4 regions of the Isoptericola jiangsuensis genome follow, and region 1 is predicted to be linked to each of the others. Evidence: riboswitches for the same ligand, from Rfam matches in the RefSeq annotation. Region 1 holds a riboswitch; each other region holds the start of a gene.
The links. A riboswitch is a leader RNA that binds a small molecule or an ion and turns the genes downstream of it on or off. The one in region 1 is predicted to bind S-adenosylmethionine.

Region 2: it holds a riboswitch for S-adenosylmethionine, as region 1 does, so the genes downstream of both, ATJ88_RS17595 (hypothetical protein) here and ATJ88_RS02255 (aminotransferase class V-fold PLP-dependent enzyme) in region 1, are expected to answer to the same signal.
Region 3: it holds a riboswitch for S-adenosylmethionine, as region 1 does, so the genes downstream of both, ATJ88_RS14840 (hypothetical protein) here and ATJ88_RS02255 (aminotransferase class V-fold PLP-dependent enzyme) in region 1, are expected to answer to the same signal.
Region 4: it holds a riboswitch for S-adenosylmethionine, as region 1 does, so the genes downstream of both, ATJ88_RS00090 (methylenetetrahydrofolate reductase) here and ATJ88_RS02255 (aminotransferase class V-fold PLP-dependent enzyme) in region 1, are expected to answer to the same signal.

Annotation. Positions count from the first base shown of each region.
Region 1 is NZ_PDJJ01000001.1:484,717-486,903, reverse strand. Features, by position in the region: gene ATJ88_RS02255 (aminotransferase class V-fold PLP-dependent enzyme) at 1-1,263, opposite strand, end outside; SAM riboswitch class IV at 1,294-1,409, opposite strand; gene ATJ88_RS02250 (rhodanese-like domain-containing protein) at 1,676-2,122, shown strand; gene ATJ88_RS02245 (O-succinylhomoserine sulfhydrylase) at 2,119-2,187, shown strand, end outside.
Region 2 is NZ_PDJJ01000001.1:3,952,822-3,955,008, reverse strand. Features, by position in the region: gene ATJ88_RS17605 (M20 family metallopeptidase) at 1-581, shown strand, start outside; gene ATJ88_RS17600 (helix-hairpin-helix domain-containing protein) at 618-1,106, shown strand; SAM riboswitch class IV at 1,213-1,330, shown strand; gene ATJ88_RS17595 (hypothetical protein) at 1,391-2,005, shown strand; gene ATJ88_RS17590 (nuclease-related domain-containing DEAD/DEAH box helicase) at 2,068-2,187, shown strand, end outside.
Region 3 is NZ_PDJJ01000001.1:3,301,007-3,303,193, reverse strand. Features, by position in the region: gene ATJ88_RS14855 (hypothetical protein) at 1-624, shown strand, start outside; tRNA gene ATJ88_RS14850 (tRNA-Ala) at 741-813, shown strand; gene ATJ88_RS14845 (hypothetical protein) at 960-1,151, shown strand; SAM riboswitch class IV at 1,209-1,324, shown strand; gene ATJ88_RS14840 (hypothetical protein) at 1,334-2,053, shown strand.
Region 4 is NZ_PDJJ01000001.1:20,970-23,156, forward strand. Features, by position in the region: gene ATJ88_RS00085 (helix-turn-helix transcriptional regulator) at 1-616, opposite strand, end outside; SAM riboswitch class I at 751-858, shown strand; gene ATJ88_RS00090 (methylenetetrahydrofolate reductase) at 864-1,844, shown strand; gene metE (5-methyltetrahydropteroyltriglutamate--homocysteine S-methyltransferase) at 1,937-2,187, shown strand, end outside.

The sequences.
Region 1 (2,187 bases):
GACGGCCGCGACCAGCCGCTCGACCTCCTCGCCGGCGGTGCCGACGCCGACGGACGCACGCACGGCGCCGCCGTCGAGGCCGAGGCGGGCGAGCAGCGGGTGGGCGCAGAACCGGCCGTCGCGCACGCCGATGCCGTGCTCGGCGGACAGGTAGGCGGCGACGAGGCCCGCGTCGCAGCCCGCCACGGTGAACGTCACGACGCCCACGGTGTCGGCGGCGTCGGGCCACAGGTGGACGACGTCCACGCCGTCGATCGCGGACAGGCCGGCGACGAGGCGGCGGCGCAGGGTGTCCTCGTGCTCGCGCAGCTCGGCGGGGTCGACCTCGGCGAGCGCCTGGCAGGCGGCGGCCAGCGACACGGCGCCGAGGACGTTGGGCGACCCGGCCTCGTGCCGGGCCGGGGCGTCGTGCCACTCGGTGGAGTCGGTGCGGACCCGCCGGACGGCGCCGCCGCCGGCGAGGTACGGGGTGCCGGTGTCGAGCCAGTCGCGGCGGCCGACGAGGGCGCCGCCGCCGAACGGGGCGTAGGTCTTGTGGCCGGAGAACGCGACGTAGTCGACGCCGGTGTCCGCCAGGGAGAAGCGGCGGTGCGGCACGAGCTGGGCGCCGTCGAGCAGGAGCCGGGCGCCGTGGTCGTGGGCGGCGGCCACCAGCGCGGCGACGTCGGGGGCCTCCCCGGTCACGTTCGACGCGCCGGTGACGGCGAGCAGGGCGTAGCCGCGACCCGCGGCAGCACCGTCGGCGAGCTCGTCGCGCAGCGCCTGGACCGTCGCGGCGGCGGTGTCCTTGCCGGTGACGACGGTCGTGTCGGCCTCCCGCTGCCAGGGCAGGAAGTTCGCGTGGTGCTCGACGTCGAGGACGAGCACGCGGCCGGGCGCGCCGTCGGCGGTCGCGGGGACGCAGCCGGCCAGCAGGTTGAGGGCGTCGGTGGTGTTGCGCACGACGACGGTGACGTCGTCCTCGCGTGCGCCGACGAACTCGCCGATGGTGCGGCGGGCCTGCTCGTACAGGGCGGTGGAGACCTGCGAGAGGTACCCGGCGCCGCGGTGCACGGAGGCGTACAGCGGGAGCGTCGCGGCGACGCGGTCGGCGACGGACTGCAGGGCCGGGGCGGAGGCGGCGACGTCGAGGTTCGCGTACGGGACGCGGCGGCCGTCGACGAGGGGGGCGAGGGTGTCCTGCCCGGCGACGGGCAGGACGGGGGCGAGGTCGGCGACGGTGTCGACCTGCGGACACGTGGGGGCCTCGGTGAGCGTGGTCATGACTGTCCCTCCTGGTCCGGGGAGGGGGCCTCCCCGCGCTTGCCCGACGCCGGTCGGCGTCGTGCCTGGTCGTCACCCGGGGCACCCCGCCGCGAGGGGAGGGTTGCCGGCCAGCGAGCCGGGGCTTCGCGCTGGCGCTCATGACCTGGCATCCATGCTGGGGTGCCGTCCGGACGTCGTCAAGTGTCGGGACGGGCATCTCACGATGCGGGCGATGAACGCCCGAACGACCACTCTGCGAGATGCCCGTCCCGCAGAGCGGACCTCCTGTCGTACGATCGCCCTGACCATCCCGAGCGGCCGAGTGACGTGGCACGACGACGCCGCAGCAACCCCGCGGGACCGGGCAGCGCCGTCGTCGGCGTCCGGGACGAGCTGGGTGCTACCGCCACGACCGATGGAGGAGTGCGCGATGACCGCGACCGTGCAGGCACGCCCCGCCGAGGGCTACGCCGGAGACATCACCCCGCAGCAGGCGTGGGACCTGCTCGCCACCACCCCCGACGCCGTGCTCGTCGACGTCCGCACCGAGGGCGAGTGGCGCCTCGTCGGCGTGCCGGACGTCGCCGGGCTCGACAAGCAGGTCGTCTTCACCCAGTGGGTGACCTCCGACGGCCGCCCCAACCCCGGGTTCCTCACCGAGCTCCAGGCCGCCGGCGTCACCGGCGACGGCCCCGTGGTGTTCCTGTGCCGCTCCGGGCAGCGCTCCATCGGCGCCGCCCGCCTCGCGACGTCCGCCGGGATCGCACCGTCGTACAACGTCCTGGAGGGCTTCGAGGGCGCGCCGGGCCTGAACGGCATCCGTGACCGCGAGGGCTGGAAGGTCGCCGGCCTGCCGTGTGCGGAGTACGCCCGATGAGCCGCGTCGAGATCCCCACCGGGCCGGGCGCGAACCCCGAGCTGCTGGGCGGGTCCGGCCGCGGC
Region 2 (2,187 bases), 3.5 Mb from region 1:
CGTCCGACCGGGTGCACGCCATCATCACCGACGGCGGCACCCGCCCCAGCGTCATCACCGAGCGGGCCGGCGTGCGGCTGTACGCCCGCTCGAAGTACCCGGACACGCTGCGGGACCTGTCGCGACGCCTCGACGACGTCGCCCGCGGGGCCGCGCTCATGACCGGCACCGACGTGCAGATCGGCTGGGACGACGGCGCTCACCCGTCGCTCCCGGTGCGCACCAACGCCGCGCTCACCGCCCGCTGGGTGGCCGCGCAGCAGCGGCGCGGCCGCGACGTGCTGCCTGCCGGCGTGGTGTCCGAGACCCTGGCGGCCTCCACCGACTTCGGCAACATCAGCTTCCGTGTGCCGGGCATCCACCCGCTCATCCAGGTCGCCGACCCGGCCGTCGCACTGCACACCACCGGCTTCGCCGCCGCCGCCGGGTCCGCCCGCGCGGTCGCCGCCGCCGTCGACGGCGCCGCCGGGCTCGCGCTCACCGCGCTCGACTACCTGTGCGACGACGGGCTCCGCGCCGCCGTCCACGACGAGTTCGCCGCCGCCGGCGGAGCGATCGACGTGCCCTCCTACTTCGACTGACCGGCGCGCCGGCCGCGTCCGTGCGAGCGTGGACGCATGACCGCCGAGAAGCAGCTCCGCCAGGCCGCCCTCGCGCTGCCCGACGTCGTCGAGTCCGAGGGCGCCTTCCGGGTGCACGACGTCGTGTTCGTCTCGGACGTGCCGGGCCTCGGGGTCCAGCTCGCGCTCGACGCCGCGGACGCCGAGACGCTGCTCCGGGAGATCGACGGCGCCGAGGAGTCGCCCGGCGGCGTGGCCGTGGACCTCGACGACCTCGACGGGCAGCAGCTCGACCACTGGGTGCGGCGCGCCTGGCTGGCGTGCGCACCGCCCGAGCTCGTCGAGACGGTGGTCGCGGCGGACTCGGCCGCACCGGGGTCGGTCGGCGACCTGCCGGCTGACATCGGGCGGCCGGCGACCCGGGCGCTCGTGGGCGCCGGGATCACGACGCTCGCGGCGGTCGCGGCACGATCCGACGGCGACCTGCTGGCGCTGCACGGCGTCGGACCGCGGGCCGTGCGCCTGCTGCGCGAGGCGATCGGCTGAACCTCAGGCGCGCAGCGGTGACCCGGCGGCGGTGACGGACACCGCAGGTGCGCGCCCACGTGGCCGAGTTGCCCTGCCCGGCATCCGTCGGGTAGACATCTGCCCAGGTCACGAGCGACCGGCAACACGCCCTCCGCGTGCCGGTCCGGCAACCGCGCCCCTCGCGCACGGTGCCCCAGGAGGAAGACCGGCCCCGCGCCGCCCGGCGCAGGGAAGAGCGAGGTCGACCTCGCCCGGTGCGCCGCGGTGCGTCGTGCGGGACGGCCCTGGACCGGGAGCCCGGCATGTCCTTCACGTTCCGCACCCCGCACGGCACCGTCCACGAGGTCGACGCCGACGACCCGTGCCGCACCGCCCTCAGCTCGCTGGGCGAGCTCGTCTGTCCGGTCCACACGGGGGTGCAGCGGCCACGGTCCCGACGTGTCTGCCGGGCGGAGGTGCGGTCCGTGCGGCTGTGCCAGGTGTGCCTGCGCACCACCGTGCCCCTGCGCAGTTTCAAGGACGCGCAGCGGCACGTCTGCGAGGACTGCCTGCGCCTCGACCGGGAGGTGGCCGTCGCCCGCGGCCTCGACCCGCTGGTCACGACCGTCCAGGGGGAGGGGCTGACGCGTCGCACGACCGCCCACGCGACGCTCGCCCTCGGGGACCTGTGGACGGCCGCGGTGGCGGCCGGTCTGCCGGTGTTCGTCCTCGACGACCACGCGCCCTACTGGGGCGCGGTGCCCACGCGGGACGGGTTCGTCACCGTGGTGCGCGAGCGGACGGTCCGCTTCGCCTGGTTCGACGACTGGCGGCGTCGTCCGTGGGACGCGGCCGAGCACCGGCGTCGGCACCTGGCGTGGGTGCGGGCCGTGCACCCGTCGAGCGACCTCGCCCGCGACCCGGGTGAAATCCGGTGACGGCGGCGGCCGTTCCCCGGCGGACGCGTGACGCGGGCACGCGGATCCGGTACGACATGGGCATGGTGCGCACCTTTCCTCCCGACCCCCGCTTCCCCGACGACGGCGGGGCCGAGCGGGCGGTGTGGGAGGCCCTGGTGGCCGCGCTGCCCGACGGGGCGGCCGTGTTCCACGGTGTCCAC
Region 3 (2,187 bases), 2.8 Mb from region 1:
GTGCTGCTCGCCGTCGTCCTCGTGCTCGGCCGGGTCGCCGTCGTCGCCGCCCGGCGGTCCGACGCCCGGTGGCGCGCCGACCGACGGGCCCAGCGGCAGCGCGCCACGCAGGAGCGGACCCTCGCCCACGGCGGGCCGTACGCGCCCCGCAACCGGGCGCGCATCACCGGGCTGGCCGTGCACCCCTCGGACACCAGCACACAGATGATCCCGCGCGTGCAGCCCGCGGCCACGGTGCCCACCGGCGCGCCCCGCGCGCGGACCACGCCGGCCGTCGCCACCGACGAGCCGGTGGCCCCCGAGTCGGAGCCCGAGCCGGCCCCGATCCCGCTCGGCACCGTCGGCGTCACCCGGCCCGTCGGCGGCGAGCCCTGGGACCCCGTGCCCGTGCCGCTGCCCACCTACGTGACCAAGCCGCTCGCGCCGCGACCCACCGTCCCGCTCCCGCCGGAGCTCGCGACGTCGTCGGCGCCCGCACCCCGGCCTGCCGCCGGGGAGCAGCGTGCGTCCGTGGCGCCCGAGACCCCGGCCGAGCCCCTGGCCGGGGACGAGCCGCGGCCGCGCACCGAGACGCTCGGGCTTCCGCTCGAGCAGATCCTCGCCCGCCGCCGCGCCGCGGGCTGACCTCGCCGGTCGTCGCGCCGGCCCCTCGGGGCCGGTGCGACGCACGTCACGCCCGGCGCCCCGGAGCCGATTTGGTCCCAGGCCCGGCGAGGGTGCTAATCTTGCAACCGCTCCACGGGGCTATGGCGCAGTTGGTAGCGCGTCTCGTTCGCAATGAGAAGGTCGGGGGTTCGAATCCCCCTAGCTCCACCCCGGAAAGGGCCGCTGACTCAGGTCGGCGGCCCTTTCGCTGTGGTCGGACGGGTGGCGGGCGCCGTGCGCCCGGAGTGCCGGATCCTGACGACCGAAGCGTTTCGACGTGCCAGGAACGGATGCCCCTGGCATCATCTTCCACGATGTTCAGGTTCACTGAAGCTCTCCGCCGACTGCGCGGGACCGTCATCGGCAAGATCGTCGGGACGGACCCCGACCCGCACTACTCGCGCCTCGACGAGGCCGACGGGCTCGCGCACCGGGACCCGACCGCACAGGCCCCCGCCGTGGGACGTCCGGCCCGGGAGCGCGAGGACGACGCCGACGCCGCCTGAGCCCGGGCGCCTGCCCGCACGAGCCGCTGTCGGCCCCGTGCGCTAGATTTCTCCCCAGGTCACGAGCGACCAGCGACACGCCCTCCGCGTGCTGGTCCGGCAACCGCGCCCCCCGCGCACGGTGCCCCAGGAGGAAGACCGGCCCGTCACGACCGTGACGGGAAGCGCGAAGGGAGAGTTCGATGAACCATCACACCCTCGACCTCGGCGGTCTCGTCGAGGCCACCCGCCCGGGCCCGCGCACCGCGGAGCTGCGTCGACGCGGGATCGACACCACCACCGGTGCGGTCCTGTGCACCGCGTGCCTGGTGGGGACCTGGCCGCTCGGCATCTACCGGCAGTCCCAGACCCTGTGCGACGCGTGCCGCGCCGTCGACGTGGCGGTGGCGGAGCGTGCCGGGCTGCCCGACGGCACCGCCGCCGGCCGGTTCCCCGACGGCAAGGGCCGGTTCGGCGGCCTGCACGACCTCGCCGACCCCGACTGGGAGCCGATCCGGCGTGCGCACGCGTACCGGCGCTCGCTGCTGGAGCGCGTGTTCGTGCAGGCCCGTGCGCTCGACCTGACCCGGCTCGTCGAGCGCCGGCCCGGCCTGCCACCCCGCGAGCTCGTCCGCGTCGACGACCTGCGCCGTCACGACCTGCTCGTTGCGGAGCCCGAGGCGCGCGTCACCCGGTTCGCCCGCTGGACCGCCGCCCTCGACCCGGCCGGGTACGCCGCACGGGCCGACGTCCTCGCCGACGTCGTGCCGCTGGCCCGCACTCTGCGTCTCGCCGAGCGGGACGCCCGGCGCCGCCGCGCCCGTCGCGACCTGGAGCGGGTCGCGCGCGAGGCCGTCGCCGCGCCCCGGGCCGTCCTGGACGCGGTGCGGCAGGTCGTCGCGGCCGAGCGGCCCGTCCGCTGACCGTCCGCCCGGGCGGGTAGCACGTGGCCCAGGTCCCGGGCGGGCCCCCGCGCCCGGCGCGATGACGGGTCGACGACCGGGTGTCGATCGCGGCGGGGCCCGGTGGGTGACTCGGCGTCAGCCGTGCACCCCGC
Region 4 (2,187 bases), 460 kb from region 1:
GGGCGGTCCGGACGACGGCGTCGACGAACCCGGGCAGTCCCCCGGACTTGGCGTGGATGCGGCCGGCGGTCTCCGCGGCGAGCGGTCCGCCGAGGACGCTCTCGGCGAGGCGGGCGGAGTCCTCGTACGACAGGGGCGGCAGCTCGACGCGGTCGACGGGGGTGACGGACGCGACGAGGCCGCGCCCGTCGGCGGCCAGCAGGGTGGGGCGGGACGTGGCGACGAGGGGGAACGGGACCCGGCCCCAGGCGGCGACGAGCGCGCCGACGGACTCCTCGTCGAGGTCGTCGACGTCGTCGACGAGCAGGACGAGGCGTCCGCCCTGGGCCAGCCGTTCGACGGCGGTGACGTAGGTCGCCAGGAGGGAGGCGCCGCGGGTGGGTCGGTCGGCGCCGAGGTCGCTGACGGCGAGGGCCTCCAGCGAGTGGTCGCGCAGCGCGCGGGCGCCGCGGACGGCGAGGACGCGGTGGCCGTCGTCGCCGAGGAGCTCGCCGAGGCGTTGCAGGACGGCGGTGCGGCCGGCGCCGGGCAGGCCGGTGACGACGGCGCTCGTGCCGGAGCGCACGCCGTCGAGGAGGTCGGCGGTCACGCGCTCGTGCAGCCGGGGCAGCGCCATGGGGTCATGCTAGGAAGGACGGACGCGACGTGCCTGGTGAGCGGTCGTCGTGGTGGGGCGACGAGAACAGACGGAGATGTCTCACGATGTGGCCGGTGTTGTCCGAGGGTCGAACGGGCTCTAGAGTCGTCGGCAAGCCATCCAGAGCGGCCGAGAGTCCTGGCTCGACGACGCCGCAGCAACCCGTTCTCCGACGGAAGCCTCCCGAGGACGAAGGTGCTCAACACCAGGCCCGATGGAGTGACGCATGGTCGCAGAGGCACAACCGCACCCGCACCGCCCGACGGTGAGCTTCGAGCTCATGCCGCCGCGGCGGCCCGACGCCGCGCCCCGGTTCTGGGAGACGGCGCGCCGCCTCGTCGACGCCCGTCCCGACTTCGTGTCGGTCACGTACGGCGCCGGCGGCGGTGACCGCGACACCGCGCGCGAGGTCGTCTCCACCCTGCTCGCCGGCACCTCCGTGCTGCCGGTGGCGCACCTGACCTGCGTCGGCGCGTCCCGCGAGGACGTGTCCGACGTCATCGACTCGTTCCTCGAGGCCGGCGTGCGCACCGTCCTCGCGCTGCGCGGCGATCCCCCGAAGGACCAGCCGGACTGGCGCCCGCCCGCGGACGGCGTGCACTCGTCCGTCGAGCTCATCGCCCTGCTCCGCGAGGTCGAGGCGCGCCGCTGCGCGTCCGACCCGTCCACCGCGCTGCGCGGCGCCGCCCGCCCGCTGACGATCGCCGTCGCGACGTTCGTCGACGGGAACGTCCAGGCCGGCACGACCCGCGCCCAGGAGGTGCAGCGCCTCCTGGAGAAGCAGCAGGCCGGGGCGTCGTTCGCCATCACCCAGCTGTTCTACGAGGCCGCCTCGTACACCGACTTCGTCACGGAGGCCCGCGCGGCCGGCGTGACGATCCCGATCCTCGCCGGGCTGCTGCCCACGACGGACCCACGCCGGCTCCGTCGCGTCGAGGAGCTCACCGGCGTCCGCGCGCCCCAGCACCTGCTGGACGCGCTCGACGCCCTGCCGGACCCGGAGGCGCAGCACGCCTACGGCACGGCGTACGGCAGCGAGCTCGCCCAGCGCGTGCTCGACGCCGGCGCCCCCGGCCTGCACGTGTACACGTTCAACCAGTACCGTCCCGCTCTGGACCTGCTCGAGGGTGTTCACCTCGGCGGTACGCCGTCCGACGGCGTCGACCTGGCCAGAAGGCCGTGGGTACCGAGCATCCCCGCAGTCTGACCCGCTGACCGCCCGCGGCTCCCCCGTCGTCCTCCACGACGACGGGTGCCGCGGCGTACCTCGGCGACGTCACCCATCACTGAGGAGAGCTCATGTCCAGCACCGACCACCCGACCACCCCCGTCACCCCGACCACGGGCCCGGCCTTCCCCGGCGGCACCGTCCTCGGCTACCCCCGCATCGGGCGCCGCCGCGAGCTCAAGCGCGCCGTGGAGGCGTTCTGGGCCGGCCGCACCACCGCCGCCGAGCTGGAGTCCGCCGCCGCCGACCTGCGTCTCGCCACGGTCCGCCGTCTCGTCGAGCTCGGCCTCGACGCGACCGACGGCTCCGTGCCCGGGTCGTT